Regions from separate parts of the Cytobacillus sp. Hm23 genome, predicted to be linked through region 3. Evidence: riboswitches for the same ligand, from Rfam matches in the RefSeq annotation. Region 3 holds a riboswitch; each other region holds the start of a gene.
What was found. A riboswitch is a leader RNA that binds a small molecule or an ion and turns the genes downstream of it on or off. The one in region 3 is predicted to bind cobalamin.

Region 1: it holds a riboswitch for cobalamin, as region 3 does, so the genes downstream of both, ACSVDA_RS23040 (energy-coupling factor ABC transporter permease) here and ACSVDA_RS03750 (ribonucleoside-diphosphate reductase subunit alpha) in region 3, are expected to answer to the same signal.
Region 2: it holds a riboswitch for cobalamin, as region 3 does, so the genes downstream of both, ACSVDA_RS22245 (ABC transporter substrate-binding protein) here and ACSVDA_RS03750 (ribonucleoside-diphosphate reductase subunit alpha) in region 3, are expected to answer to the same signal.

What each region holds. Positions count from the first base shown of each region.
Region 1 covers NZ_JBPXRQ010000060.1:9,776-20,733, forward strand. Annotated here, with positions in the region: gene cobK (precorrin-6A reductase) at 1-715, opposite strand, end outside; gene ACSVDA_RS23010 (sirohydrochlorin chelatase) at 712-1,596, opposite strand; gene cobJ (precorrin-3B C(17)-methyltransferase) at 1,611-3,200, opposite strand; gene ACSVDA_RS23020 ((2Fe-2S) ferredoxin domain-containing protein) at 3,221-3,601, opposite strand; gene ACSVDA_RS23025 (energy-coupling factor ABC transporter ATP-binding protein) at 3,636-4,469, opposite strand; gene cbiQ (cobalt ECF transporter T component CbiQ) at 4,485-5,261, opposite strand; gene ACSVDA_RS23035 (energy-coupling factor ABC transporter substrate-binding protein) at 5,248-5,553, opposite strand; gene ACSVDA_RS23040 (energy-coupling factor ABC transporter permease) at 5,812-6,582, opposite strand; cobalamin riboswitch at 6,811-7,010, opposite strand; gene ACSVDA_RS23045 (MerR family transcriptional regulator) at 7,161-8,408, shown strand; gene ACSVDA_RS23050 (MFS transporter) at 8,508-9,800, shown strand; gene ACSVDA_RS23055 (histidine phosphatase family protein) at 10,204-10,770, shown strand.
Region 2 covers NZ_JBPXRQ010000054.1:12,278-23,235, forward strand. Annotated here, with positions in the region: gene ACSVDA_RS22240 (ATP-binding protein) at 1-1,667, shown strand, start outside; cobalamin riboswitch at 1,890-2,137, shown strand; gene ACSVDA_RS22245 (ABC transporter substrate-binding protein) at 2,441-3,463, shown strand; gene ACSVDA_RS22250 (FecCD family ABC transporter permease) at 3,429-4,481, shown strand; gene ACSVDA_RS22255 (adenosylcobinamide amidohydrolase) at 4,447-5,967, shown strand; gene cbiB (adenosylcobinamide-phosphate synthase CbiB) at 5,967-6,929, shown strand; gene cobD (threonine-phosphate decarboxylase CobD) at 6,904-7,980, shown strand; gene ACSVDA_RS22270 (bifunctional adenosylcobinamide kinase/adenosylcobinamide-phosphate guanylyltransferase) at 7,977-8,552, shown strand; gene cobS (adenosylcobinamide-GDP ribazoletransferase) at 8,549-9,337, shown strand; gene ACSVDA_RS22280 (bifunctional adenosylcobinamide kinase/adenosylcobinamide-phosphate guanylyltransferase) at 9,358-9,789, shown strand; gene ACSVDA_RS22285 (cob(I)yrinic acid a,c-diamide adenosyltransferase) at 9,806-10,399, shown strand; gene sigX (RNA polymerase sigma factor SigX) at 10,561-10,958, shown strand, end outside.
Region 3 covers NZ_JBPXRQ010000004.1:36,746-47,703, reverse strand. Annotated here, with positions in the region: gene ACSVDA_RS03785 (hypothetical protein) at 1-293, shown strand, start outside; gene ACSVDA_RS03780 (CgeB family protein) at 543-1,538, shown strand; gene ACSVDA_RS03775 (DapH/DapD/GlmU-related protein) at 1,595-2,290, opposite strand; gene ACSVDA_RS03770 (Clp protease ClpB) at 3,321-3,665, opposite strand; gene ACSVDA_RS03765 (hypothetical protein) at 4,664-4,813, shown strand; gene ACSVDA_RS03760 (cupin domain-containing protein) at 4,850-5,191, shown strand; gene ACSVDA_RS03755 (hypothetical protein) at 5,414-5,821, shown strand; cobalamin riboswitch at 6,107-6,319, shown strand; gene ACSVDA_RS03750 (ribonucleoside-diphosphate reductase subunit alpha) at 6,609-8,870, shown strand; gene ACSVDA_RS03745 (ribonucleotide-diphosphate reductase subunit beta) at 8,886-9,929, shown strand; gene ACSVDA_RS03740 (hypothetical protein) at 10,368-10,958, opposite strand, start outside.

The sequences.
Region 1 (10,958 bases), on a different contig from region 3:
AAGTAAGGCCGTACTCAATGCTTGGTCGTTTGATCACGATTGTTTCTATGTCTAGCTCAGCAGCTGCAGCTAGCTTTTCATCAACAGACCCAACCTTTCCACTCTCTTTCGTAATCATCAATGTAACACCGTATTGTTTGTAAAGCGCTATATCAAACTCTTTCGTGAACGGACCTTGAATGGCGACAATATTCTTCTGAGGAATACCAAGCTGCTCACACTTTTCCATATTATCTTTGCGCGGTAGCATTCTAGCAATCAAGCGAGTGTTTGGTAAATTTAATAGCTTTTGAGAAAAAACTTGTAATGTTTTACTCCCCGTCGTGAGCATAATCACGCCACCCTTGCTAGCAGCAACCTCAGCTGCTTGTTCATAGCTCTCGACTGTGATGACTTTTTCGCGCTTAACATGCTCTTGCTGCCTCTCATACCTTATATACGGAATATGTGCAGCTCTAGCTGCTTGTATAGCGTTCCTAGATGCTTCCTCCGCAAAGGGATGACTAGCATCCACAATCGTTTCAATATTTTGTAGTTGAATAACTTCTACCATCTCTTCTACATTTAATCTCCCGACCTTTATAGGAAGTCCAGCTTTTCTTAGCTCTATCGCTGCACTATCTGTGACGACCGTTGTAAGCAGGGAGTATCCCCCATTCTTCAAAGTTATCGCAAGTTCTCTCGCGTCACTTGTACCTGCTAAACATAGAATCATTTAACATGCTCCGTCTTCACATCATGATGATGGTGGTGATGACCGTGGTCATGATCGTGATGATGGTGATGATCAATATGTTCCATCGCCTCTAAACGATACAGACACGTATCACAATTCATCTTAACTTCATCTTTTAGCGCCTCAGCTATGCGGTCATGCAAAATCAATTCGAGTTTTGGATGAAACCCAAAATATTCTGCTAACACAAATTCTACTGATGGGAATTCTGTTTGAAAATCTGCCATCAACCGCTCAAGACGTTTAATTAATATACCTGTAAATAAAAAGTATGGTACAACAACTACTCTTTTGGCTCCTAGCTTCATACATCGCTCAATACTCTCACGAATAAGAGGATCAGTGACGCCCATAAAAGCAGGTTCAACAATCTTATATTTGAGGCGCTCCCATAGCAGTCTTGTAATTTTATATAAATCACTATTCGCATCAGGGTCGCTTCCTCCTCGACCTAACAAAATTACTGCTGTATGCTCTTTAGGATCATCTATCTTCTCTCCAGCCTCTACTAGTCTATTAGTACAGATGTCTAGTGCTAAATCATGAACACCTATCGGCCTACCGTATGAAAAATCAATATGAGGATACTTCTCTTTTGCCTCATCAATTGCTGCAGGAATATGAATCTTTGAATGGCCCGCAGGAAGTAGCATTATTGGAATGACAACAATTTGCGACGCCCCTTTGTTCACACAAGCTTCCAGCCCTTGAAGTATATTTGGTAACTCAAACTCTAAAAAACACGCTTCTACTAATAAACTATCATCTATACTAGGTTTCATATTTTCTATAAACTTTAATACTTGTTCATTTCCTTCTGGATCTCTACTTCCATGACCAACAAATAACACTGCCTTCATTGATAATCCTCCTTTTAATCAGCACACGGTACCGGTTCAATTGATAGATTTGGTGACACATCTTTATACTGGTAACCCTGTATTTCCTTTACACGTTTATAATATTTATGAAAGCGCTCGTTCGGATGCCCCTTCTCCTTATACTCTCCTACGATATTTTGTATTAATGGAACCAGACTTTCAGGTTCAATCCCTTCTGCGACTAGCTGTCCAGCATGAGCAGTTCTACCAACGGTTTTCGCCCCGAGAAAGAGGTCGAATTTGCCTTTACGAAATACGATGCCAATATCATCATTCACTGCACCATAGCAAGCCATCGCACAGCCGTTAAAACCGATATGAAGCTCCTTTGGAACATCTAAACCACCTATTAATGCTTGTATTTCCTCAGCCTGCGGTATGGAGTCAAATTTCTCTCCATCACAAAAATCACATGCCTTCATAGTCGCTACATCACCAACCGGTGCAAGTAAAAAGCCAACATCCGTTAGTTTATTTGTGACTGTTTCAGGGCTTGAAGTAGGAATATGAAGTAAAATCTGGTGATTAATTGTATACTCCATCGTTCCTTTATCACCAACAACATCTGCAAGAACAAGCATTTGCTGCGGCGTAAACTTTTTGTTAACGACACCTGGACTGACAGCTACTTCAAAAATTGACTCAATATTTGTTCCTACATATGTTGACCTCTCATTCGTTACCCCTTTGTCTTGATCAACCATAGCAATTGCCTTATTTGCCATATCTAAAGCTGAAGGAGACTCTTCCTTACCTCCGTGCAATGCCCAAGGCTCGTTCTCTCTTTTTAGTCGTTCATGTGGTTTCAATCTCTGCTCTTGTGTTTGCAATGTGTATTTTCTTTGATAACCTCTTGGCGTAATCATTTTGTTATCATACATAAACGTAGTGGAATTCCCAATAATCACAGTTGTTAACATACCAATATCGTGATCAAGCATATCCTGTAAGGTCGTCATAACGACATGCTGTCGATCTCTATATGCACTTTTTACTAAACCAACTGGTGTGTCTGGAGAACGATATTTTAATAGAATTTGTTGCGCTTCAACAATTTGTCTCGTTCGCTTCCCACTCTTTGGATTGTAGAGGGCGATGACGAAATCAGCCTGACCGGCTGCTTCAATTCTTCTTTCGATAAGCTCCCAAGGAGTCAAATGATCACTTAAGCTAATCGTACAAGCATCATGCATAACAGGAGCACCTAACAATGAAGCGCATGAATTAATTGCAGAAATCCCTGGAACAACCTCTACCTTAACTCCCTCAAGTTCTGACCACCCTTTTTCAATTAACACCTCGTATACTAAGCCAGCCATGCCATATACTCCAGCATCTCCGCTTGAAATCACAGCTACATATTTTCCTTCTTCCGCTAACTTAACCGCTGCTTGTGCACGACTTACTTCTTCTGACATGCCTGTGCTTACTATTTCTTGATCTGTTATAAGATCTGAAATGAGATCTACATATGTTTTATAACCAATAATACAATCACTTTCAGCGATGGCTTCCTTGGCCCTGTTAGTAATATGGCCTTCACTACCTGGCCCGAAACCGACAATGAGTAATTTTCCCTTCAAGCTAACCCCTCCTTATTCATTTACTTTTTTACCACTGCTTTTTCTTTCGAAATCCCAAGTGGACGATCACCTTGTAACTGCATCCCCGTATTTGTTGTTGTATAGCTCATCGCATGTGTAAGGGGCTGTCCTTGTGAAAGGTGTTCGGAAACAATCTGGCGACCTAGTTCTGGTGTAACTTTCTCGTACCACGTACCCTCTGGATAGACGATTGCTACACACGCATCCTTACATCTACCATTACACCTCGTTCTTGTCGTATGTACAGTTGAATCGAGACCTAGTCTTTCAATTTCTTCACGAATAGCTACTGTAGCTTCTTCACCACCTTTTCTCATGCAGCTTGAACCATTACATATCAACACGTGGTGTTTCGTCCCTTGTAAATTCCATGTCGTCAATTTCATCCTCCCCCTTCAATAAAGATATAAAGTTCTATATTTCTGCTAAAAGCTTCATTATTTCATTTTTTGTTTTTGGAATGGTACATGAATTAAATCGATCTTTCACTCTTAACTGTTCGAAGACATCAATGATCCACGGTTTCTCTAAGTGACTTTTTTGTAAAATCGCATCGTCTCGAAATACTTGATTAGGTTTGTCTTGAGCTATGATGCTCCCTTCATTCATTACAATGATCTCATCAGCCCATTCATAAGCTAAATTCACATCATGTGTAGACACAATCATTGTTTTGTTCTCTGTTTGAATATCATGTAATACATTCATAATTTTCTTAGCATAGTATGGATCTAGTCCTGCTGTCGGTTCATCTAATACCATGAGTTTCGGCTCCATGGCGACTATTCCCGCAATGGCCACTCGTTTTTTTTGACCAATGCTTAAAAAATGAGGTGGCTTTTCTTTTAATGCAGTCGTCTCTGTTAACATCATTGCCTTGTCCACAGCTAGCTCCACTTCGCTCTCAGAAAGCCCCATATTTTTAGGTCCATATTTTATATCTTGATAAACACTAGATGAGAATAATTGAGAGTCAGAATCCTGATATACAATCCCTACCTGTTGACGTAATCTCTTTATCTCTTTGCGCTTGTACCGTAACGTTTCACCTTGAAAACAGATGGAACCACTCGTCGGTTGTAAAATCCCATTGAAATGTAAAAACAATGTTGACTTTCCAGCCCCGTTATTTCCTAACAAAGCAATTTTCTTTCCTTGTTCAATAGATAGAGAAATATTGTTTATAGCATCAGTCCCATCAGGATATTGGTATGTAATGTTTTCAAGCTCTATAATTGGTGTACTCATTAAACAGAACTCCTTTTACATAGCTGATGCTACGAATGTAAGCGTCAGCATTGATATCGCTACGATCCCCCAGTTCAGTGGATGATATTTATAGCTGCTTTCAATTTCATAATTACCATCTTGTCCACCACGTGTATCTACAGCTATTTGTAGTTCTTTTGCGTACTTCATAGACTTTACAAACACTCCTACTACTAGCTGACCTAAAGAATAAATTGATAGACGGTAATGTTGATAGCCAAGTCTAGAAGCTTGTGCGATATAGACTTCTTGAGCTTTATCTAAGAGTACAAAAATAAATCTATATGTGAATGCAACGAGTTCAATAAATAGTGTTGGCAGTTTCATTTTCTGTAGAAGCCATAAAATATCATGAAGCGGCGTAGATAATATTAAGAAATACATGCAACTTACAGTTGATAAAACGGTAAAAAATAAGCTTGTGACGATTGATATATTATGTGTAGATATATACAACTGCCACGTACCAAAAGTCATTGACCATAAAGAATTAATTACTTTGTAGTCATACGGTGCAACCGAAATAAGAATAGGTATAATACTTGAAAGCAAAAAAAATGATGGTAATAAAAGTAGCTTTATATAATCACGTACTGAGATTTTCGCACCAAAAACTATTGCCATGCTCATGATTAACAAAGTTATAACAGCAATGACTTCACTTTTTGTAATAAGACAGAAAAACAAAAATAAAAATGTGAAAACTGCTTTCTCAATAGGGTGAACATGTCTTAGCTGATTCAAATAAGCAAGCTGGTCAATCCGAAGCATGCTTCACCTCACTAGAAGATTCAGTGGAGAATTTTTTTCTTGCTCTACCATAGCCGATAACATAGCCGATTATAATTGCACCTATGGCCGCTTGTAAGGAAAATAGCAAGCTTTCTATCTCACCGCTTGGTGGCTCCCATAATACGTTGAACCAAGGCTCATAATTAGGTGCTATTTCACCAATCGCTTCTTCAGCTTGTCCATCTGCCCCACCAAATTCAGCATCCTGCTGTAGTACTAAAGGAACAATAGCCAACAAGATGACCAACACTATTAAAATCAGATTTTTCATTAATTAACATACCTCCTTGTTTCAAATAGCTGTTTTCGCATTAATTGTTACTTTTCGTAATAAAAGCTAAACAAGAATATAACTAGTTCAGGGCATCTTTTCTTCGCTAAAAACTAAGAAAATTATTTCATACACATCAGATACTCAAATGTAAGTGAAAAAAATCATATACGATCAGAATCCTAAAAACTGGAAAAATAGCTGTAGCATAACTAATTGAGTTACTTCTCTTTTTGCTCAAAATACTACCTTGTTGTTCTAAGCTTTTTTTGAACTCATACTAACTGGAACATTTAATAGCTGTAATTCTCGAACATTGTATTTTGCAAGCAAGTTCATAACTACTACTGTTAATAGTCCCTCACTCACTGCTAAAGGAATTTGTGTGAAAGAGAAAATCCCACCAAATTTGATAAAAGATGCTACAACTCCTCCAACCTCAGTCGGAAATGCCAGAGCCAACTGAAAAGCTGTCACAGTATAAGTACTTAGATCTCCTAACATGGCTGCTAAAAAAACTGAGACTGCAAAAGAGAAATTCACTCTCAAACCTGCTTTAAATACAAAATATGTAACCATTGGTCCTACAACAGCCATTGAAAATGCATTTGCACCGAGTGTTGTGATACCGCCATGAGCTAGCAATAATGATTGAAACATTAATACAATCGTCCCTAATACACTCATGACTGTTGGACCAAAAAGTACAGTACCTAGCCCAACACCAGTCGGATGTGAACTACTTCCAGTTACAGAAGGGATTTTTAATGCTGACAACACAAATGCAAACGCCCCTGATAGCCCAAGCATCGTCTTCACCTCGGGGTTTTCTTTCACTTTTTTTCGGATGGAGTACATCCCAACAGCCAAAAATGGAATCGTTAAAACCCACCAAAAAATAGCCCACCCAACCGGCAGAAAGCCCTCCATTATGTGCATCGCATATACTGGCCGAAATGAATTCAGCCAAAAATAACTAGTCAAACCAATAATAATTGTTACGAATAGCCAAGCATGTTTTCTTTTCATCAGTGAAAGCTCTCCCCCATGTTTATAAAGGCTGATTCCAAATATATTGATACACACGAATATTGCTCGTGGTTACTACACAAAATTAGAAGATTCCGAAAGAGCCTTTATGTAAAATAAAAAGAGCACTCAAACCATAAAGGATCGAGTGCTCAGAAAAAGTCAGTATTAACTATATGTTTACATACTAATTCTTAACAACACCTCCCTATATTCCCGTAGGTTACAATCGTGTTACTTAAACAGGCAGGTCTCCTGACTTATCTTCAACACTTCCTGCGCCTTCCCATTTCTTTACGAAACAGTGACACATATGCAGGTTGCTCAGACTTACAGTGGCGGGAACCGCGTCGGCTTTACACCGAACTTCCCTTTTAAGTTGTACACAGCTTTTACTTATGCACAACACCTGTTTATTTCATCATTCAGTTGTTATAATTCAGTATATTCTAAATTAAATTATGAGTCTAGCTTTTTTCATATCATGTATATTTGTGAAAGGAAATTCCTAATAGTACGTGTATAATATAATAAATATTAATTTGATTTCTAATAAAACAAAGTTAAGGTGACTAACTATGAAAATAGGACAATTTTCTAAAGAAAATAAAATAAGCATAAATACAACTAGACACTACATAGACCTTGGCTTAATAACACCTGAGAAAACATCCGGACAGTATCAATTTGATGAACAGTGTCACAGAGATGTAAAGGATATTATTTACTTAAAAAACCTCGGCTTTTCGTTAAGTGAAATAAAAACAATCTTTCAATATAAAAGACTTGGTAAATTATCCGCACTAGAAAATAACGAATTTTACAAAGAGATTTTTGTAGAAAAGCTACATACGATAGAACATAAAATAGTCGAATACGAAGAAACGAGACAAAATTTGCAAAATGAACTTACCCATTTAAATACAACGAATAAACCTAAACAGCTTAAAATGGGTATGAGCTTATCAGTGCTCCCACTTTTAGAATGTAAAAAATGCAGCGCTGCTTTAAGCATTAAAAATGGAGACATCGTTAACAATCAAATCTTACATGGTGTTCTTCAATGTAACTGTGAGCATCAACACTTTATTAAAGACGGAATTCTCTTCACCCCACAAACCATTCATCATGCTTACCACGTTAAAAGTCCAAGTCATATGATGAATGAATTCAACTATTTTATATCAGATTACATTAAGGAAACAGATGAAAAATATTTAGATCACCTATATCAGGCTGTTGACTGGTTTTATAAAAGGGTTAATTTTGAACAATTAACGCATAAAATATTGCTCCATCTTGGTACCGGAATTGGTTTCTCATTAAGGCATATATATAACTCCTTGCCTAAAGATTGCCTCTATATTGCGGTTGATCATGATTACCAACGACATTACGTATTAAAAAGTATTTTAGAAACTTATGAAGAACAGAAAAATATCTTATTTATTTGTTCTGATTTCCTACATATTCCATTAAAAAAAGAAGCAGTCGATTTTTTAATTGATACAGGCAGTTCAGAGCATAGCTTTCAACATGAAAACTTTTTAATAGAGGAAGTACAGCTTTATTTAAAAGAAGAAAGTAATTTAATCGGTGCATATTTGACGTATGAAAACTATCATATAAAAAATGAAATCAAACCGTCTTATAGACAAAACTTTCAACTTAATAACATCAAAGAAAAATTAAAAACTTTACGCTATGACCTTGTCGACGATATGGTCTCTATTCCAGTTGATCAATCCCCTGGAAAGTATGAATTGCAATTACTAGATGGCGAGAAGATGTATACTTATCTTTATTATGGAAAAAGGTTGGGTTAACCCGACCTTTTGTAAATTTCATCGTAAAAAAAACGTAAATCCTACCTTGCTATTGCCCTTTCCCGATGAATTAAGATTACTATAAAGGAGGGGGAAATATTGAGGAATAAATTAAGTCAAGTGTTTGATCCAAAATCTGATGTAAAAAATTTGATCTTACTTTCATTTGGAAGCATTGTCTCGTTATTTGGATCTTTCGTTTACTCATTTGCTATCAGTTTATATGTTTTGACAGTAACAGGTTCGGGGCTTTCATTTGCAACAAACTTAATATTATCTATTATACCGACCATTATTTTAGGACCTGTAGCTGGAGTTATTACAGACCGTCTGAACCGTAAATTCATACTAGTTTTTAGTGATGTATTAAGTGGCGTGGTGCTTCTTGTTTTATATGTAATTAGTCTCCATGAGCTCCATTTATATTGGATTTATGCAATTACATTTATTTTAAATGTTTTCAGTACATTTGCTAGTGTGAGCATTGAATCATCTAAACCGAATATTGTTCATGAAAATAACTTAATGAAGATCAACGCGATCACAAGAATGATTTTTTCAATTTCTTTTACTTTAGGACCAATTATAGGAGGAATGGTATTTGCTTTTGTTAATATAAAAACCTTTATATTAATAAATGCTATCTCCTTTATCATTTCAAGTATAAGTGAGTGCTTTATTAATTTCCGATTCAACGAAAAAAATTCTCCTAACAAAGAAAAAGACCACTTTTTCATAGAGTTAAAGGAAGGTTTTTCCTATATTATTTCTCAAAAAAAATTACGAGGCATTATCGTTCTGTCAATACTTGTTAACTTTTTTATTACTTTATCATCAACCATTCCAGTTCCGTTTATTATTACAAATGTTTTAAAACTTCATTCTACTGCATTCGGAATCATTGAAGCGGCATTTCCAATTGGTATGCTAATTGGATCTATTTTCATTGGAAAATTTATTTCAAAGTTACATTATCATAAGTTTTTAATACTTATGACTATGATCATCTCCAGTTTAACAATCCTCATTAGTGGACCATTGCTCTTTAACCAAACTTATCACCCTATTTTTTACACAATATTTTACTGTGTATTAAATATAGGCTTTGGGATTTCTTCATCATTTGTCGATATCCCTATCATGACGTTTATTCAACAAACGGTTCCTGACCAGTTAAGAGGGAGAGTTATAAGTACTGGCTTAACTATTGTTAAGACCGTTGTACCGATCGCTATGATACTGTCAGGAACACTACTAAACATCATCTCACCTTATTGGCTACCATTAGTCGGAGGATCAACACTGTTAAGCATAAGTTTATATATGTATTTCACGAAAGAAATAAGATCAATATCGTTGAGACACCATACACAAAATGCGGAAGCACCTTAATATAGTTAAAAAAGTTTTGAAGCTGTATGCGATTAAGTTACTGCATATCTGCTAAGTAATAACAATTTGCATTTAGCAAGGAATGCGAATTTAATAGGCACTTTTTGTTAGGCTGTTTTCGATTGTTTTTCCTATTAATAAATATACATGAGAACAACTCAAGCTTCGGTGCATCTTTTCTTCTTAAAAATATTGATATAACAGCAAAGTATACTAAAACAGCCTTTTGTTATCTTTGTTGCTTTATTTCACTTAAATTCGAGTAACTGATATGTAGGATATGATTGTTATAGCTTAGAAGAAGAAAATGTGAAACTAACTGCTTTATCCACTTTTATATCTTAGTAAGAAAAGAAACGATCTGTGGAAAAAAACAATATCAAATTTAAATGAAGGTGATTATATGAAAACAAACTTATTTTTTGTGCGCCATGCTCATTCTACTTATACACCTGATGAATTAGGTAGGCCTCTGTCTAAACAAGGTCTATATGACGCAACTAACGTAACATCTATTCTTAAAGACGAAAAAATTGATATCGTCATATCTAGCCCTTTCAAAAGAGCGATACAAACAGTTGACGGTATTGCTCAGCATAGAGATATGGAGATAGTACTAAAAGACGACTTTAAGGAGAGATTATTGTCTGACGGACCAGTTGAAAACTTCCTACAGGCTATAACAGCCGTTTGGGAAAATAAGCAGCTTTCATTCAAAGGTGGGGAATCAAATATAACTGCTCAGGCACGAGGTGTAAAGATAACTAAAGAGATATTATCAAAATATGAAGGTAAAAATATAGTCGTCGGTACACATGGCAATATTATGGTATTAATCATGAATTACTTTGACCCACAATTCGATTTTGCCTTTTGGAAACAACTCACCATGCCAGATATTTATAAATTATCCTTTGATGGACATGAGTTAGTAGATGTCTATAGATTGTGGAGTTCTCAAAATCATTAACAGGATCCATCATTAAGTAGACTCGCTGCTTCACCCGTTGTATCAAAAGAGATGAAAGAGGCTGGGGGAAAGCCCAATTAAAATGAAGAAACCGCACGAAATCAATTTATAAACCTTGATTTCATGCGGCTTTATTTTTGCGTAATGTATAAAAATCAGTAATTTTTCAACTTATGTCCAAGCCTCTT
Region 2 (10,958 bases), on a different contig from region 3:
ATCATGTCAATGAGGCAAAGAATGATCTAACAAAAACAGCGACCAAAATAGCCTCGATTATGGAAGAATATGATGATAAACAATTAGCACGGAATATTTCATGGGAATTAATTGATGAGATGACGAAAGTCATTATTGTATATGATAAAGAAAATTATTGGTATTCACCTGATAGTAATGTACTAGAAAACCTGCCAATATCATCGATCTTTAATGATAAACAACTAGCTAGGGTGTTTACAAACAGGGAAGTAATAAGCGAAAAGAAATACTTACATGAAATCACAGCTCCAGTAGATAAAAACAGCCAATTGTTTTTAGTTGCTGCACCTTTAAAAGTTTCTAACGAAGAAAATGGCGCAGTAATTATATATCAGTCATTAAGGGCTGTAGAAGAGACATCGCACCAAACAACTAAACTAATACTTTTAGCTGCGGGAGTCGCAATTGTTTTAACGACAATATTTGCTTTTTTCTTGTCAACTAGAATAACTTCTCCACTGCTTAAAATGAGAGAAGCAGCGTTCGAAGTGGCAAAGGGGAAGTTTGATACGAAAGTACCGATTTTAACGAATGATGAAATTGGTGATTTAGCGACTGCTTTTAATCAAATGGAGCGACAATTAAAATATAATATGAACGCGTTAAGTCAAGAAAAAGAGCAGTTATCTAGTATTTTAAGCAGTATGGTTGATGGTGTAATTACATTTAATAAAGATGGCTCGATCTTAGTTTCAAACCCACCTTCTGAGCAATTTTTGCAAGCATGGTATTATGAGCAAGGTAATTTAGAGAAGCCTACGGAAGAACTACCATCAGAAGTTCGAGAATTGTTTAAACAAGTTGTTTCTTTTGAGAAAGAACAGACGATAGAAATCACTTTACAAGGTAGGAATTGGGTTATCGTCATGAGTCCGTTATATGATAATAAATTTGTCAGAGGAGCTGTCGCAGTACTTCGAGATATGACTGAAGAACGAAGGTTAGACAAGCTACGAGAAGATTTTATTGCGAATGTTTCCCATGAATTAAGAACACCAATTTCTATGTTACAAGGATATAGTGAAGCGATCATTGATGATATTGCTAGTAGCGATCAAGAAAAGAAAGATATCGCAAAAGTAATATATGATGAATCTTTACGTATGGGTAGGCTAGTGAATGAACTGCTGGATTTAGCTAGAATGGAAGCTGGTCATTTAAATTTGCATTTAGAAGAGATAGATATTCAGCCTTACATTCAAAGAATAATTCGCAAATTTCAAGGATTGGCACAGGATAAGTTAATTACATTGGATGTGCATATTAACGTAGTACATAACACAATTATGTTTGATCCTGATAGGATTGAACAAGTATTAACAAATCTAATTGATAATGCAATACGTTATACTGATGAGCAGGGAACTGTTGTTGTACAAGTAAATTCTATAAAAGATGGTTTGAAAATTGACGTCAAAGACTCTGGGTCAGGTATTCCTGAGGAGGACTTACCATTTGTCTTTGAACGCTTCTATAAAGCAGATAAAGCTCGAACGCGTGGACGTTCAGGTACTGGTCTTGGCTTAGCCATTGCAAAGAATTTGATAGAGGCACACGATGGAAACATCTTTGTTCATAGTAAAATAGATGAAGGAACTACATTTTCATTCTTTATTCCACAATAATAAATGCGCAATTATGTCATGTTAAGTTTTTGACAAGCAGTCAGATTATTCTTGTCAATATATTAATAATCGGGTATTATGAAAAAGAAATTTTAAAGAGGCTCATTTCGTATATGGTGTTACTATTGTTAATAAATTAGAATGATAGAAGTGGATTTTAAGCAATCAGCTTTATACTTAACGTCTTTGCATGAATAACAATAATAAATGCGTATACAGCCTAAAAAATAAATAGTGCTAGGTGTCTTTTCTTTTATACTACAGAATAAAGAGAATTTTAAAACATTCTCATAAAGACTTAAAAGGGAATTCTAGTGTGAATCTAGAACTGCCCCCGCAACTGTATTTGTGGACGAAATGATATTACCACTGTATGGAATAATAATATTATACATATTGTTAGCCATATGGGAAGGATCAAAGTAGGATGAAGCATAAGTCAGTAGACCTGCCAAGCACTATATACGTTTTCAATTCTTCGGGGATTGAGTATTGAGACGGTCGAGTAGTGTATTTATTAATAACAATACATTTATGATGCCGTCTAACAGCTCATCCAATTCGGATGGGCTTATTTCTATTTAGGCTTATTTCTTAAACATTATTGTTTCCTACCAACAGAGGATTAAAATCATTCTCATCGTTGTATAGAAGAAAAGATGCCACGAAACTCTAGTTGTGAACATGTGTATTTCCTATTTCCTAATACGAAAAACAACAATCATTGCGAAAACAGCCATATTAAAAAAGAAGGAGAAAAAAAGATGTTAAACATTAAAAAGTACTTCCCCACTGTCTTTATCGTTATTTTATCATTCATTTTATTAGTAGGTTGCGGTCAAACAGAGGTTAATAATAATGCTGCCTCTACAAACGGAGAGCAGGAAACTAAAGTTGATGATAAATCAGAGTCTACAAACGGAGAACAGGAAACTAAAGTTGATGATAAAGCAGAGTCTAGCTTTCCAGTAACAATTACGGATGGATTAGGTAATGAAGTGACAATAGAAGAAGAGCCACAAGCAATTGTGTCGATAATTCCCAGTAATACAGAAATAGCTTTTGCGTTAGGTTTAGGTGATAAAATGGTTGGTGTTGGTGATTGGGCTAATTATCCACCAGAAGTAGCCGAGATAGAAAGGGTTGGAGGAGCAAAATTTAATGTTGAAAAGATAATTTCATTAAACCCAGACGTCGTTCTTGCCCATGCCTCAAGTGCGCATAGCTCTACTGAAGGTCTTCAACAACTACGAGATGCTGGTATAAACGTGGTCGTTGTTAACGATGCAACATCATTTCAAGCAGTATATGACTCAATTAAAATGATTGGCACTGTTACAGGAACAGAAGAAAATGCAGACAAGATCATAAGTGATATGACAGAAAAATTGAATCTTATTAAAGAGAAATCAGCAGAAATTAAAGAAGCTGATCAAAAGGTAGTTTGGATAGAGGTAGATGCTCAATTATATACAACTGGAAAAGGTACTTTTATGCATGAAATGCTCGAAGCGATTGGAGCAATAAATGCTGCTGGTGATCAAGAAGGTTGGCCACAATTTACTGAGGAAGATGCGGTATTACTTAATCCAGATGTTATTGTTATTACATATGGGTATTATGTTGAAAATGCAGTAGAACAAGTATTAAATCGAGATGCTTGGCAAGAGGTACCAGCAGTTAAGGATAAGCTCGTATTCGATATTAACTCGGATTTAGTAACAATCTCTGGTCCACGTTTAATTGAAGGAGTAGAAGAACTTGCAAAAGCTGTCTATCCTGACATTTATCAATAAAAGCCGTGTTCTACCATATATTATTACTGTATGTTTTGTAATATTTTCAATTTTGTTAGGGGTTTCGATAGGGACGTTATCGATTCCCTTTTCTACTATTTTAAACGTTCTTTTTTATAGTGTTTTTCATTTAGGATCAATAGAGACGCTTGATACAGCAGTAGTTAATATTATTATGGCAATACGCTTACCCCGAGTGATCCTAGCTTTTATAGTTGGATCTTCTCTAGCGATTGCAGGGGCTGCATTTCAAGGGTTGTTAAAAAACCCATTAGCAGACCCTTATACACTCGGAGTATCTTCTGGAGCATCAGTTGGAGCAGTAATTGTGCTTTTTTTTGGTATTCATATCCCTTTTATAGGGAAATTTACTTTACCGATATTTAGTATTTCTTTTGCCTTTCTATCTCTCATACTCGTATTAGTGTTTGCCCGGGCGGTTGAGAAAACAATGTCTGTGGAAACGATCATTTTAACTGGTATTATATTTAGCTCATTTTTAGGATCTATTATTTCTTTAATGATTGCACTTACTGGTGAAGAATTAAGACAAATCATTAACTGGTTATTAGGTAGTGTAGCGATGAGGGGTTGGGATTATATTAAGATTATTCTACCTTTTTATATGGTAGGCACTGTATTACTACTCGTAAATGGAAGAGAGTTAAATGCATTCTCATTTGGTGAAGAGTCAGCTAAAGTTTTAGGGGTTAATGTGGCAAAACGAAAAATGACCATTTTGGCAGCTTCTTCATTATTAACAGGTGCAGCTGTTGCTGTGTCAGGAACAATCGGTTTTGTAGGTTTAGTTATCCCTCACATTACAAGGCTTTTATGGGGTGCGAACCATATTCGTCTATTGCCATTATCAATGCTTAATGGGGGGGCATTTTTAGTTATTGCTGACTTAGTCGCTAGAACAATTATTACTCCACGTGAGCTACCAATAGGAGTCATTACTGCCTTAATTGGTGCACCTGTGTTTGCTTATATTTTTATATCGAATCGAAGAGGATGATATTGTCATGATTAATGTAACGGAAGTTAGTTATCATTATAATCAAAAAAAAGTGCTGGATGATATTAACTTCACTGTTAAAAAAGGAGAAATTTTAGGTGTAGTTGGGCCTAATGGCAGTGGGAAAACAACATTATTAAAATTAATTTGTGGAATGTTACATGCTAATACAGGCGACATAAAAATAAAAGGCCAGTCGATAACAAAATATGAGCAAAAAAAGCTAGCGAAAATCATTGCGGTTTTACCTCAAACAATTGAAGCATCATTTAATTATTCAGTTCAAGAAACAGTTAAATTAGGTCGATATGCTCACCAAAGAGGGATATTCCCTCAGTGGACTGATGAAGATGAGAACGTTGTAAAAAAGTCTATTCAACTAACTGGTTTAACGGGAATGGAGCAAATGAGCTTAGCATCTTTAAGTGGTGGAGAGTGTCAAAGAGTGTTTTTGTCACGTGCATTAGCACAAGAGCCTGAAATACTCATGTTAGATGAGCCAACCAATCATCTAGATATATCGTATCAAATTCGTTTACTAGATTCTTTATCACAATGGTCTAAGACATCAGAATTAACTGTTATTGCAATTTTTCACGATCTTAACTTAGCAAGTTTTTATTGTGATAAAATTCTTTTGCTGAATAATGGAAAAATGGTTGCGATGGACGCGCCTAATAAAGTACTTAACGAAAGAGATTTAACGAGCGTATACCGAACACAATTAACTGTAGGTGAGCACTCTACAGTACCGAAAACATTAATATCACTCGTCCCCAAATTACCTACTTTACAACAAGAAAATGGGTTGATGTCACAAATATCAATGGACACATCTAAAGAAATAATTGTTATAAAGACTAAACAACCATTTAAAACACTTTCTTCAGCAATAATTGGTGATGGAATTGGTTGGAAAAGTACCTTTGTAAACCGTCACGTCCACAAAAATTATGATTGCAGCAATCCAAAACAAGATATGGCGTCATTTCTGCAAAGCCATAGTATGAATAGTCATGATTGTATCGGCATGATGACCGCAGCAACATTAGAAGATGTAGCTACGGAAACGCTTACTCTTGACAACCTTAACATATTTACAGTCATAACCGCAGGTACATCAAATGCAGTTGATGTGAGTAGAGCAATACATAGAGAAGAAGAAGTGGTTTATCCAGGGACGATTAATATGATGATCTTTATTGAAGGTAGACTTACGGAAGCAGCATTTGTACAAGCGATAATGATAGCTACTGAAGCAAAGACAAAAGCGCTCCATGAAGAACATATAATGGACCCATTGTCAGCAACTATAGCAAGTGGAACCTCGACGGATAGTATTGTCATTGCAGCATCTCAGACAAATAAGCTTATAGAATATGCAGGATCTATTACTCCTGTTGGTAAAGCGATTGGGCATACTGTGTATAAAGCGACAAGGAAAGCTATTCAACATAATAAAATAAGAAGAAGTGGTCGTGAATGATAGAGCATATCTTTGCAATTATTATTGCGCTCGGTTTAGATTTTGTAATAGGAGATCCAAAATGGCTTCCCCATCCAGTTAGAGGTTTTGGCTGGATGATTAAGAAGTGTGATAATGCGTTAAATGAAGGTAGGTTCAGAAAAAGCAAAGGGGTAATAACAGTCATAGTAGTTTGTGGTTTTGCAACAGTCATTTCTGCGGCAGTTATATTTTACCTATATTCATTACATTGGGTCATTGGCATGCTTGTAGAGGCACTGTTTATCTTTACAACAATCGCAACGAAAAGTTTAAAGGAAGCCGCCATTGAAGTTAAGCTACCTTTAGCTGATCAAAATCTAGATTTAGCTCGAGAGAAATTAAGCTGGATTGTTGGAAGAGATACGATACAGCTTGATGAATCAGAAATTGTTCGTGGAGTCGTTGAGACTGTAGCCGAAAATACGAGCGATGGTATTACAGCCCCTTTATTTTTCGCAATACTTGGAGGTGGCCCTTTAGCTGTAATGTATCGAGCAGCAAATACGTGCGACTCAATGCTTGGCTATAAAAATGAAACATACCGAGAATTTGGTTGGGCGGCGGCGAAATTTGATGATTTATTAAATTTTGTTCCTAGTCGAATATCTGGAGTATTAATGATTGTTGCAAATGTAGCATTGGCAAAGCAGTCATTAAAGAAATGTATGAAACTCTTATTTCGTGATGCTAGCAAACATCCCAGCCCTAACAGTGGGTGGCTAGAAGCGGCGATGGCTTCGATATTAAGTGTTCAGTTAGGGGGGATTAACTATTATAAGGGCGTTGCATCAAATAGAGCGACAATTGGTGAACCCATCGTTGCATTGACTGTAAAGCATATAGATATGGCAAATCAAGTGATGATCAGAACGGTTATAGCGTGTACTATTTTCTATGTTCTAGGAGGGATGTTCATTGAAAGTACCAACACATGGCGCTAACCCTAAAAAACTGTACGAGGCATATAATATCGCACCTCCAAAAAGGATAATAGATTTTAGTGTTAACACTAATCCTTTAGGAGCTCCTATCGCCTTAAAAGACGAATTTAACAAGAGCTTCCACTTTGTCACTGAATACCCAGACATTGAGTCTAGTGAACTATATTCTGCTATTTCTCACAGAGAGAATATTCCAACTTCAAAACTATTTGTTGGGAATGGTGGATCCCAATGTATTTATTTATTATCCCAACTGTTTGCTGGGAAGAAGGTAGGGTTACTAGAGCCAACTTTTTCAGAATATCGAACTGCTTGTACCGCTTATTCATGCCAAATTGAATCGATTCTATTAAATGAATCTAATAACTGGCAACCTCAAATTAATCGTCTTAAAACTCTCATTAGAGAAGTTGATGTGATGTTTCTTTGCAATCCGAATAATCCTACTGGGACTGTAATAGATGAGGCTATACTACTCGACATTATTGATTATGCAAAGATACATCATACAACAGTCATTTTCGATGAGGCGTTTTACGATTTTTGTGAAACTTCAATATCAATGATCAAGTATATACAAGAATACAATCATGTTATTATTTTACGCTCACTCACTAAAATGTACCATTTAGCAGGGATCCGCTTAGGTTATGTGGTTGCATGTGAAAGTATAATAGAACGTTTAAAGACACTACAGCCACCATGGAGTGTAAACGGCATCGCTCAACATTTAGGTGTATTATGCATAAGTGATAAAGCTCATGTTGTTAAGACAAAACAATTGGTTGATGAAGAGAGAAGGAGAGTATTCCAACAACTTACAAAGCTTCATTATTATGTTTCTCCATCTACTGTAAATTATTATTTACTGAAAGACCCCGTATATAATAATCAACAAGATTTGCTAATCTATTTATTGATGAATGGGATTGTACCTAGACACACGTACAATTTTTCAGGGCTTGATGGTATGTATATAAGATTAGCTATTCGGACAACAGAAGAGAACAATTATCTGCTCGAAGTTTTAATGAGGTGGAAGACCAAATGATGGTATTTGTTTCTGGGGGTGTGAGAAGTGGTAAAAGCAGTTTTGCTGAACAGGTAGTTGAAAGATTAGCTGATGACTCAGAACAAGTTCATTATATTGCTACGTCAAAAGCTGTGGATGCAGAAATGCTTGAACGAATTAGCAGGCACAAACAAGATCGAATAGCTTTGAACCGGGATTGGATCCTGTGGGAACAACCATACGATTTAAAAAAGCTAATTTCTAACTTTTCAAGTAGCAATCTTATTTTAATTGACTGTCTGACGATTTTAGTAGCAAATGAATTGTTTAGAGAAGGGTGTAATTGGACGAGTGAAGAATATGGAAAGGGATTAATACAAGAGCTTCTAAGCACGTTCTATATGTTAAATGAAAAATGCAAACATATTGTCATTGTATCCAATGAATTATTTTCAAGTGGGGTAGCTACAGATAAGGGGTCCTATATGTATATGTATGTGCTTGGAAATCTTCACCAAGCAATCGTTCAAGCATGTGACGAAGCTTATTTTGTTCAATTTGGCATTCCTCAATTAATGAAGAGTAAAAACGAGATGAGGGAATTACGTTGAGAATCATCAATGGCTTTATATTAGCAATTCAATTTTTTACGACTATTCCTTTTAAAAAAAACATTCAATGGGATTCAAAAAGTGGAAAATGGTGTGTCCGATTTATTCCTCTTATTGGTCTTATTTTAGGTATTTTACTAGCAAGTATACATACGTTATTCCTTCATTACTTTCCGATATCAACCGCGATGATGGCTTTATTGCTTATGTTTTTCTCAGTTTTATTTTCTGGTGGACTTCATGTTGATGGGTGGATGGATTGTAGTGATGCATTTTTTTCTTATAAAGATAAGGATCGTAGACTAGAGATCATGAGTGACGCTAGAGTTGGTGCTTTTGCTGTGATCTCATTGTTATTCTTATTTGGCTTTCGTTATTTATTCATCTATGAATCTATGGGTTCCTCTATTATAACTATCGCTTTACTAGTTATACCCATTCTATCTAGAACGTTTATGGTATATTTGCTAGTCACAACACCACTTGCAAAACACGAAGGAATGGCGGCTGCATTTAAAAAACATCTAACCTCAGCTGAAAAGATTTATGTTTATGCTGCTGTTATCTTAGTTTTAGTACTGCTATACTTCTTCACTCATTTAACCGCAATGCTATTTACAGTAATATTAATGATCGCATCTTTCTTTCTTTTATTTACAGGAAGAGCTTTTATTGTGAAGCATTTTGGGGGCATGACAGGAGATACGTTAGGTGCTTTTGTTGAAGGAACAGAAACGTTGTTATGGCTCATTTGTTGGCTTTATGCTTCTTACTACATATTATAATCGAATGAGGGGGAAGTACAATGCATTTTGTATGTGGAGGTGCCTTCCAAGGAAAGCGGAAATGGGTAGTGGAAACATATCAGTTACTAACTAAGGAAAGCTGTTGCTGGATAAGTGGATATAATGACGAGACAAGTGAAATAAAAGAAGGTTTTTCTATCGTAGTTATCGAAGGAATAGAAGCGTTAATAAAAAAATCCATAGATCATTGTGTAGATCATCAGTTACGTAGTTTGTGGCAGGAGAAAATAACTCAATGGTTAAATTGGGAGAATGAGTCTGAAGAAAATCTAGTTATCCTTATCGGTACAGATATTACTCAAGGTCTTGTGCCAGTTGAAAAAACAGAACGTCTATGGCGAGATATTGTAGGTTGGTGTTATCAAGACATTGTGCAACAATCTATTAGAGTAGATAGAATTTGGTGTGGTATAAGTGAAAGAATAAAATAAAGAGGAGTAGATTACTTTGAAGCTATATACACGATCAGGTGATAAAGGACAAACAAGTATAATTGGTGGTAGAGTAGATAAAGACCATGTTAGAGTAGATGCATACGGAACAGTAGATGAGTTGAATTCCTTTGTCGGACAAGCTATGACGTTACTTAAGGAAGAAACATTTGCTGATATATATAGTGAATTAGAGAAAATTCAGCACGAACTGTTTGATTGTGGTGGAGATCTAGCTGTAATTAACAATAAGCGGGCTTATAAGGTACAGTATGACATCGTTGAATTTTTGGAGAGTCGAATTGATGAATATATTAAAGAAGCCCCTGCACTAGAACGGTTCATATTACCAGGAGGATCAGCACCCTCTGCAGCCATACATATTGCTAGAACGGTCGCACGTAGAGCTGAACGAAAAATTGTGACGTTACAAAAGCAAGATGAAATAAATGATAATGTTCTAAAATATATTAATCGACTCTCTGATTACTTTTTTGCAATTGCACGTGTAATTAATGCTCGCGACGGAGTGAAAGATGTAGAGTATGAACGAAGCGCGATTGTTTTTAAAGATAGAAAGATAAGGGATGTAAAGAAAGAAGATAAATAGCAAATACCATTAAAGGAAGAATTTACTTCAAAAATTCTTCCTTTTTGTTAAAATGAGTAGTGTAGTTGTCTAAGAGAGGTATTTTTAATAATTGTAATATAATGTGGTTGTAACTTTTTAAATAAAACTTACGTCAAATACATTGAAACGGGGGGAAAGAGATGAACACCGTTTTCCAGAACTTCTATGAGAAATATCATCAAGATATTTTTCAATTTTTGTTTTATATGGTGCGCAACAAGGAACAAGCTGAAGACCTTGTTCAAGAGGTTTATATAAAAGTGTTAAAGTCATCTGACCAGTTTGAAGGAAACAGTAGTGAAAAAACTTGGTTGTTTTCAATTGCAAGACATGTTGCGATCGATTATTTTCGTAAACAAAAGGGCTGGAAGCAAAAGATTATAGACTCTTTTGATTGGCATAAACAACCAGTAAGAGATCAAACACCTCTTCCGGAAGAAATTGCAGTTCAAAATGAGGAGATTCAGCTGATGTACAAGTGTCTTGACAAGTGTACTGTCGATCAGCGACTTGTTATTGTCATGAGATATTTGCAATC
Region 3 (10,958 bases):
TGGTAGACTTACAAGCGGACATTATGACTCTAGGGCAGATTGATGTAAATTATGTAGTAGAACGTATTACAGGTGGGGATGCTACAACAATATGTATGTATAATGTGTTTGAAGAAAGGCTGGATAGTGTTTTTACGTTAACCCCAAATAACACAGTTTGTGATACTCCACCAATAGGCAGTCATAGGTATAGATTATCGATTACAGATGCAAATACAGATTTAAATAATATGCTTGATAGTACTTGTCGGTGCATAAATGTCACTACTTTCAAAAAAGATAAGGAAAAGTAAAATAAGTGTATGTTACATTAGCTATTGAAAATTTCCCAGTATGTAAATCCTTTCATTTTTACATGTTAGTCCAAGGTGTTTGTGTCACGATATAAACTACAGCGCAGGGGCGACCAATAAAATGAAACCTTATTAAAATCAACAATAAAAGATATCTTCTTATATGTCACAAAGAAGTGCCTTTAACGGAGAGGTTTTCTTTGAATAATAATAAATCCTGATTTTAATTATACGGAGAGTGTGTTTAAAATGCGTATTTTATTTTTAGAAAAACATCCGATGTGGATTCACGGACTGCCTAGAGGCTTTAAAGACTTAGGTCATGAAGTCAAGGTATGTGAAATAGCATCAAAATCCGAACTTTTTAATACGATAGCTATTTATAATCCTCATCTCATATTTTCAATGGGATGGACAAGAGAGCATAGAAAAGAAAAACAAAACTGGTTAAAGGAATATCTTGAAAAAACAAATATCCCTCATGTTTATTGGGCTACTGAAGATCCCGCACATACAAAAACTTTTACATTACCATTAATTCAAAATAGTAAAATTGATTTTATTTTTACTATTTGTCCTTCTTTTGTGAAAATCTACAAAAAGTTAGGTATACCTTCAGCTCGTTTAGATTTTGGATATCATCCAGACACACATTTTAATACTAAACCTGAACCTAAATATGCAAAGTCCATAGCAGTAGTTGCTAATGCATACCCACATCGTCTTAGAAAAAAAACTAATCTTTACCGTTACAAATCTACTAAAATATTAATTGAACCGTTAATAAAAGCAAATATACGAGTTGATTTTTGGGGAGTAGGTTGGAAAAACATGCTAGATATACTTGATGTGAAAATTCCTGATGATTGGATTCATGGTTATCTCCATTATTTAGAGACCCCAAAAGTATATAGTAGTTCTCATATCATCATAGGCCTTCAAAACCAGCAAAAACAACTTACACAAAGAACTTTTGAAATATTAGGTTCAAAAGGGTTTTTTATAACATCTGATACGCAAGAGATAAGACACTTATTTACACCAGGATATCACTTAATTACATCCTCTTCAGCAGAAGAAACAGTAGAATTAGTAAAGCATTATTTATTAAAAACTGAAGAAAGAGATATTATAAGGAAACAAGGTAAAGACATGGTGGAAAAAAATCATACTTATAAACATAGGGCATTGTATATAATCGACATATTGCAAAGAAATGGGATAATAGAAAATATGATTGGATAAGTGTATTCATAAGATTTCTCTCAGGTTACCATATATAATTAACTCTCTAGCGAAAATTAGAGCAGTCTTTTAATCTCGATTTGATTTATGTTTTTGACAAGTGAATTATTTTCTATATAACCTCGTATTGTTAGGTTGGGATAAGTAATAACATTTTTACCGATAACTGAACCAGGATTTAGCACACAATTAACTCCAATTTTCGAATCATCACCTACAATTGAACCTAGGTAATTTAAATTAGTTGGAATAGTTTTATTATCTATCGTCGTTACTTTTATTTTCCCTCCAAAAGGAACATTTTTAAAATTTGATAAATGTACCCCACCGCCAAGATTGACATTTTTACCGAGTATAGAGTTACCCACAAAATTATAATGAGGAGCACTAGATCCATTTAGTATTATTGAATGCTTGATTTCTGAGCAACTACCAATTATACAGTTATCACCAATGATTACGTTATCTCTAACATATGCCCCGTGATAAATCTTAACATTTTCTCCGATTATAGCGGGTCCCTTAACGTAAGCACCTCGTTCTATAAAACTATTTTTACCAATAAATATATTTTTATTATTCACAGAATTCTCATCTTCTACCTCTCCATTTATAGTAGGATTTTGATTTGAAAATATTGTCTGAATAAAATTAGGTAATATTTGTAATACTTCCCAGTAGTGTTCTTTATCACTAAATATTTTCTTCATAAAAAAATCTTCATAGGTTAAAAGATCTTTTATTTTATACAACCAAATCCCTCCTTTGGCAATTACTAAACTTTGTTACAAAATACTATGTATAAAAGATAGTAATTATTCAAGGTACATACGTGGTGTAAACGTCAAGTATGTGTTATGTTACCTAACTTTCTTTCAATTCTATACATTTAGTCATCGATATGTTAGTCCTGACAAAATTCTATCAATTCTTTCTGATTAAATATTCAAACTAGAGAAATAACACTAGAATAGAGTCCAAGACAAATGATAAACAGTGATGGTAAAATTGTATATGCCGTTGTTATTTGAAAGTCTAATTGATGAGGTAATATGAATAAAAATAGATAGAATACATAAATGGGTTTTTGTAGCTAATGAGTATAGTTAATTATCTTGGTTGTAATTTCACACTACCTTACAGTAACGACAATTTGGATGAGAAGGTTTTTTAAATGATGAAATAAGGAATCCAGTAAAGAAATATTTTTCAACCAAGAATATATACGAGGTTTTTACTGATTTAGGTGTTGGTATGTCGTTTAATGCTAACAACCAAGACCCTTACTATAATAAAAGTAATAAAGAAGAAAAAGAGAGTTTCCTTACGTTATGTGATTTTTTAAAAAGATACCTTAACTAAGGGGATTATTGCGAGTGATATACTTGTTGATTTGGAGAAGACGAAGAAGATAGAAATTATGATTTAGACCAAACTATCGACCTTAATAACATTGAAATCAATAACATCTCGATATTCGAGAAAACTTTATTGATATTAAGGAGATAGTATTCAGTTAACAGTGACTTTCACGAATGAAGCTTCCCTGAAAAAGAAATTCAATCTAAGAGCAATCGACCCGAAACCATAACAGTAGATTATTTTACATAAAAAAGATATCTTAGTTTTTTATTACAGTAGTAGGCCATAAATATGGTAAGTGGATCTGAATCCGCAACACGGTGACTATTATTAGGTACTCCCATTTGTTGTGCTTATCTACCACAACATGGTGCTTGTATATAGAAGTGTGAGTACTACAAAAGTCCAACAGTAGAGATTCTACTGTTGGTAAACGCCATGATCATTTTTATATTTCAACCATTCGTTTATTTCATTCATAAGGTACATTCTTTTATCACCAATTTCAAGATAAGGTAGAAATCGATAGGTATCATAACTAGATAACTGAACTTTTAAACCATCGTCTTCATTAATAATTTCATTTAGTTCATCTTCAGAAATATGTAGATATTCAAGTAATTCAGACTGAGTCAATAAATCATCATACTCTTCTTTTTCTGTATCTTTTTGAGTAGAATTAGAGACTATGTGAGCACTCCAAACTATTGAGGAAGAAAAGATTAAAACATATAGCAGATATAAGAAGTATTTTTTATTTTCCATAGATGTACTACTACCCCTCTCTATCTTAATATACCTCATCTATAATATCATATAACAACAAGTTTTTTATAACTCAGAGTGTGTTATTTTTTTATGGTTTTTATATTTCCACTACTTGTTATCTACTATTAACTTACACGATATGGAGTAAATGTGAAATGCAGGTACGAGTAGATTTTTAATTTTGTGGCATGTTATAAAACTACAAGTTTGCCAGTTATGATAAAATTAGGAAGGAAATATGAAGGTGAGCCCTTAAACATTATGACAGTTTAGTAGATGGGTAATTATGATGAAAAATAACTTATGGTCAGGAATATTGATGTCTTGAATAGTGTTTAATAGTTGGTTGTTAGTAGAATTAATTAACAGCTTCATTAAAGGGGCTGGTTTAGATGGACTATCGTTTTGTTTATTTTTAGTGGGATTAACACTTTTCTTTTATGTAGGTAAAAAGAATGGTGGAATTAGGTTTTAGTTTTCTAATAACAAATATCTTTTTCTACTAACACTTATTAGTTTAATAAAAAATGGAAGTTCTTATCAAATTGACGATAATCTGGAATAAAGGTTAGCCTCTATTTTTATGGCCATATTGTGGAGGAATTCTTAGATCACTTATTGGACATTAACTTTCCAAATTAGTCTCTTCATACTATGGCGCCATATAGCAGATTATTATAAAAAACTATTATGTATTTTGCTAGCTTCAACTATCATTACAAATAGAAGATACATAATAATCCAACATAGGAACAAATGGTTTAGACAATCCTACAAAAAATGATTTTCGTAAATTCACATTTGACTTTGTAGTCGAACACTCTACAACAACTACACGAAAATTTGAATTCCCCGAGCGTTGGATATGGAAGGAAACCACAAACAAAATAGATAACCTTCAAGATAGATATTGGTTTGGTAAAGGATATAGTCGAAATAAGGATAGTGAGCACTTTGCAAATTATGGGTGTGAATTTGTTTTTTACTCAAAAGGGTTGAATGAAGAAGAAATAAAAAAGGCTTTTAATTCCATAATTTTTAAACTTTATTTAGACACAGAAGAAGGAGAAAGAATTGAAAAGGAATATAAAGTTGGTAAGTTAATTAAATTCGATAGCAACGAAAGTTCTTTAAACAACTGGTGAGGTAGTTTTAAAAAAACTATTGATGGGGGTATTGAAATGAAAATAAGCAAAAGCAATGCTGAACATTACATATGGGGGGATAACAGTGACGGGTGGCACTTAGTGAAAAATCAAAATTTAAGTGTTATTCATGAACGTATGCCAGCTAATACGTCTGAATCAAATCATTATCATAAAGAAGCACACCAATTTTTCTTTGTCTTATCAGGAATAGCAACCATTATAGTAAATGGTAAAGAGATAACCTTAAATCCTCAAGAAGGAGTTGAAGTTCCTCCTTTGCTACCTCACCAAATGTGTAACAAGTCAAATAATGAAGTTGAGTTTATCTTGATATCTCAACCTTCAAGTAAAGGTGATAGGTTTTTGGTAGATTAAATTGTTTGAACAATTTGGAGATGTATTCTAAACATAATTTAAGCAACTTCAATACTCTATTTCATCATGATGAAGAATTTTGCTCCTAAAATAAAACATTTAATATAAACCTCGTCCTAAAAGATATTACTTTTTCCAAAATGGGTCAACTAGAAAAATGAATCGCTGATCTTATAATCCGAATGCGCGTTTCTTTAAGAAACGTGCCTTTTTCCTTTTTTTGTGCTTTATCATTTTTCGGTCAGAAGACCCCCACTTCAAACCGAAAATGATGGAGGAGAATCCGTTGTCATAAACACTTACAAAAAACAATTAGGACATTTCAAAATCAACAAGGAAAACTCAATATCAATTGGTTTATCTGATGCTAACCTTACTGGATTTCTTACAGACTATTTCTTTACACACTCAGACACTGGGGAGAAATATCTGTATGGAATAGTGAATATGTCTAAAAATGTAAAAGAAATAAGAGTTAGTTATGATTTACCTAAGACGAACAATTTGCCATCAGAAAGGATTACAAGAAAGTCTTCAGTAGAAAATAATTTGTTCTTGTTTAATATGGGTGATAACACAGAAATGGGTGTAAATTGTTGTTTTCTTTTTATGATGGAGATGGCAATTTAATTAAAAAGTCTTCTGAGTTTGCTTATTAAACAAACAATGGGGGGTCTTGAAGGCTATTATCAATCTCTTTTTTATTTTTATTGAATTCGCACCATTAATAATGAAAAAAAGACAGTTTAAGAGCTATTTGACGGAAAGTTTTTAGAAAGGGTAAACAACGCATAAAAATGTTAAGTGGCGTGTAGTTCAATATATTTTTTATTGCAAGAAATGTCAAAACCTATTATAATTTAAATGGAAATTCAATATTTAGTAGTATAATTAAGTTGATAATACAATATTTTGTTATCTAGTAAAAAAGGTGTCGGAAAATCGACATAGGTGTTCGGAAAATATGGAACATCTCTTTATAGGGAATTTGGTGAAAATCCAAAACTGTACCCGCAACTGTAAGTGCTGATGAAATAAGCGAAACCACTGTGAAGTACGATTTCATGGGAAGGGCTTAAAGTAAAGCGAAGCACAAGTCAGGAGACCTGCCTTTTTTATGAAGTGCTATTTTCTTCGGGAGTTGGGAGAATAGGACGAGGAGAAGAAAAATCATTCAAACATTTTTTTTGAATGATTTTTCTTAAAAGGGTGATAATTCTCTCTTTTACATATCCATCGTTCTGTTCGCTCATCTTACTAAGGATGAGCTTTTTTATATTTTAGGATGAACAGGGTCTAGCTCTGCCTTCTAACCTATTGAATCACCACACAATATAACTAGCTTGTGAAATGTTTTCATTGCATGTAGGTGGCAAGCGAGATTCATACGCATTTTTATTAAAAGGGGATGGAAAGAATGCAAAAGGTATTAGTTGAGTATCAGCAGCTGGCTGATGGTACGTCTGAAATGGTTTTAGATTATGTTCAAAAAATAGCTGATAGATTTCCTCATTTATCATTTGATGAATATCGAGAGAAATTGATGCTAGCATTTGAGAATAAAGATGAATGGCATAATGACCAACTAACTAACGTGTTAATATTATCAGCATTGGAAAGAATTACAGCGTTAGAGCCTGATTGGACATTCTTTGCTGCAAATATATACCTTGATTCGCTTTATCAAAAAGCGGCTAAAAATAGAGGTAAGCAGTCAGGTTGCCAATATGGTTCCTTTTATCAATTGCTATTAAAGCTGACAGAGATGGGAATTTATAGTCCGAAATTACTGGCACAATATTCAAGAGAAGAAATTGATTTATTAGCAGACATTATCGTACCAGAGCGGGATCAACATTTTACATATATCGGTTTATTAACATTATCGGATCGCTATTTGGCGAAGTCTCATCAAGGAGAAGTATTTGAGCTACCACAAGAGCGATTTCTCATCATTGCAATGACATTGATGAGTAACGAAAATAAGGAAAATAGATTAGCACTTATTAAGGAATCGTATTGGGCACTTTCTAATTTGTATATGACGGTTGCAACACCAACACTTGCTAACGCTGGAAAAAGCTATGGTCAGTTATCAAGTTGTTTTATAGATACAGTTGATGATAGCTTGCAAGGAATATATGATTCAAATACAGATATCGCGAATTTATCTAAAAATGGTGGAGGGATAGGTGTTTATTTAGGAAAAATTAGAGCGAGAGGTAGTGACATAAAGGGTTTTAAAGGTGTTTCATCAGGGGTTATACCTTGGATGAAGCAGTTAAATAATACGGCGGTCTCTGTTGACCAGCTTGGTCAAAGGCAAGGAGCGATTTCAGTTTATTTAGATGTATGGCATAAGGATATATTGTCGTTTCTTGATACGAGATTAAACAACGGAGATGAAAGGCTACGTACACATGATCTATTTACCGGAGTGTGTATACCTGATGTATTTATGGAGGTTGTTGAAAAACGAGGTGAATGGTATCTTTTTGACCCACACGAAGTAAGAAAAACAATGGGTTTTTCATTAGAGGATTATTTTGATGAGGAGCTTGGCAAAGGGTCTTTCCGAGATAAATATTGGGAATGTGTCAACAATCCTAGACTTTCAAAAGAAGCTGTAACGGCGATAGATATTTTCAAGGCTATTATGATTTCACAGTTAGAAACAGGAACACCATATATGTTCTACCGAGATACAGCAAATAGAGCAAACCCAAACAGACATAAAGGAATGATATATTGTAGTAATTTGTGTACAGAAATTATGCAAAATATGAGTCCTACAGTTGTTGTTGAACAAAAGGTAGATGATGGACAAATCATTACTGTGAAAGAGCCTGGGGATTTTGTCGTTTGTAATCTATCATCAATCTCATTAGCTAAAGCAGTTCAGGATGATGTCCTTAACCGATTAATAAAAATACAAGTTCGTATGCTTGATAATGTAATAGATTTAAACGCAATTCCTGTATTACAAGCAGAAATAACAAATGAAAAATATAGAGGGATTGGGTTAGGTACATTTGGGTGGCACCATTTATTAGCATTAAAAGGTATAGCGTGGGAAAGTGAAGAAGCTGTCGCTTATTGTGATGAACTGTATGAACAAATTGCGTACGAAACGATTCAAGCTAGCATGGAATTGGCGAAGGAAAAAACACCCTATCCTGCATTTTATGGATCAGATTGGGAATCAGGAGAATATTTCGAATACAGAAGATATCATTCAAAGCAATGGATTGAGTTAAAAGGAAATGTTAAGAAGTACGGTATTCGTAACGGCTATTTGCTTGCAGTAGCACCTAATTCATCAACTTCAATTATTGCAGGGTCTACAGCAAGTATTGATCCGATATTTAGAAAAGAATACTCTGAAGAGAAAAAGAATTATAAAATACCAGTTACTGCTCCAGATTTAACACCTCATACAAATTGGTATTACAAGTCGGTTTATACTATTGACCAAAAGTGGAGTATTATGCAAAATGCGAAACGACAGCGTCATATCGACCAATCGATTTCATTTAATATTTACGTTCGGAATGACATAAAGGCGAAAGAATTATTGGAGCTTCATACACTTGCTTGGCGAAATGAATTAAAAACAACCTATTATGTACGGTCAACATCGACTGCAAACATTGAAGATTGCGATAGCTGTCATAGCTAGAAGAGGGGGATATTGATGATTACAATTGCAAAACGAGAGCTTATGGATACACAAGCACCAAACTGTTCAACAAGTATTGTCAACGGGGCAAGTTCAAATATATTAAACTGGGATGACGTCCGTTTTCCTTGGGCATACCCAAAATACAAAATAATGTTAGCAAACTTTTGGACACCGTTTGAAATTAATATGGGCAAGGATATAAAACAATTTCCTCAACTCTCTCAAGTTGAGCAGGAAGCTTTTTTGAAAATCATTGGATTATTAGCTCTTTTAGATAGCGTTCAATCTGACTATGCAAGTAAGGTTGCTGACTATATTACAGATTCTTCTGTCAATGCACTTATGATTATGCTGGCTCAGCAAGAGGTCGTTCACAATCACTCGTATTCCTATGTTTTATCAAGCATCGTACCAAAAAAAATTCAGGATGAAGTGTTCGAATATTGGCGTACAGAAAGTACATTACGAAAACGTAATGACTTTATCACGAATGGATATAAAGATTTTACTAAACAACCATCCATCGACAACTTTTTGCACTCGATTATTTATGATGTGATTTTAGAAGGCTTGTTTTTCTATAGTGGCTTTGCTTTCTTTTATAATTTAGCACGAAATCAAAAAATGGTTGCAACATCAACGATGATTAATTATATAAATAGAGATGAACAAATTCATGTAGGCTTATTTGAAAAAATATATAAAGAAGTTTTGAAGGAAAATCCAGAGTATAACACTCCAGAACTGGAGCAGTATGCAATTAGTGCATTCCGGAAAGCAGCAGAATTAGAAATTGAATGGGGACGTGAAATAATAGGTAATAAGATGGATGGAATTGTATTTGAGGAATTGGAGCAATACATTCAATATATGGCCAATAAACGTTGTCATCAATTGGGGCATGGTAGAAATGTTTTTCCTCATGCACCGATAAAAAATCCATTGCGATGGATTATCGCTTACCAAGAAGTCGATTTAGGTAAAACAGACTTTTTTGAACAAAAATCTCGTCAATATACAAAAGCATCCGATGTGAATGGTTTTGATGATTTGTAATAAATGAAAGCTTCATAAATGGTTTCTAGAAACTTAAGGGGTATCTGTAAGTGGAATCTTTGTGTTTTTTTAATAATCATCTTACCCACACAACCTTTTAGAGGGGCATTCAAAATGGAATATAACTGAATAGGATATACTATCGTAAAGTACTAGTACCATACATTAAGGATATGGATATTGAAGATTATTTAATTAGAACACGTTAAAAAAAGCATCTCAATCAATAGAGATGCTTTTTGTTTAGAGAACTATTAGCTTCTTAAATGACTTAAAATCCTTGTGAGTACGTATGCCCCCAAAGCATAATTAGTAGCAGAATCAAAAATTCATTACCGCTTCTCATTAAAGTATAAAAAATACCGAGATGTTGGTCATATATGTACAGAATAAACAAAAGTGTAAGTTCTACGATAGTGACGATTGGACAGGAAATTATTATTTTTTACCAACAATTTCTTTAGTTTGGGCAATTACAGTTTCTAAGCTATTTAATTCATTAGGGTCTTCAATGGAAATAGAATAGAATGTATTACCATCAGCTAAAAAAGATGCTATATCAATACTTTCGTATGTAAAGCCTAGTTTCTTAAACGTGTTTAAAATGTTAAAAGCTTCTTGGCTAAAAGCCTCTTTAGAAACAAAGTAAGCATCTGGAGCATGAGGTTTTATGGTAAGGCTAATTCCAATAGGTTCAACTCCAGAGTATATATCCTTAGTAAGGTACTTATTCTTAGGAAGTGTAACATGTGAGCTCATTTCTTCTATGGGAATATTTGTATTTTTATTCAGCATTACCTTGAACATTTTATTTATCAATTCACTTTGACTCTTTTCGATTCGATAATGGTAATCATCGAAAATACTATATTTTTTATAATAAAGTCTTCCTTCATCTCTTCTGTCCTTTTTATTTATAACATCAACAATATGTTCATTTAAAATTGAATTATAATGAACACCTGAAATTTCTAGATCACCATTATAGGTTTCGTTAATGTAGATCATAGCATTATTCTTAGCGGTGAA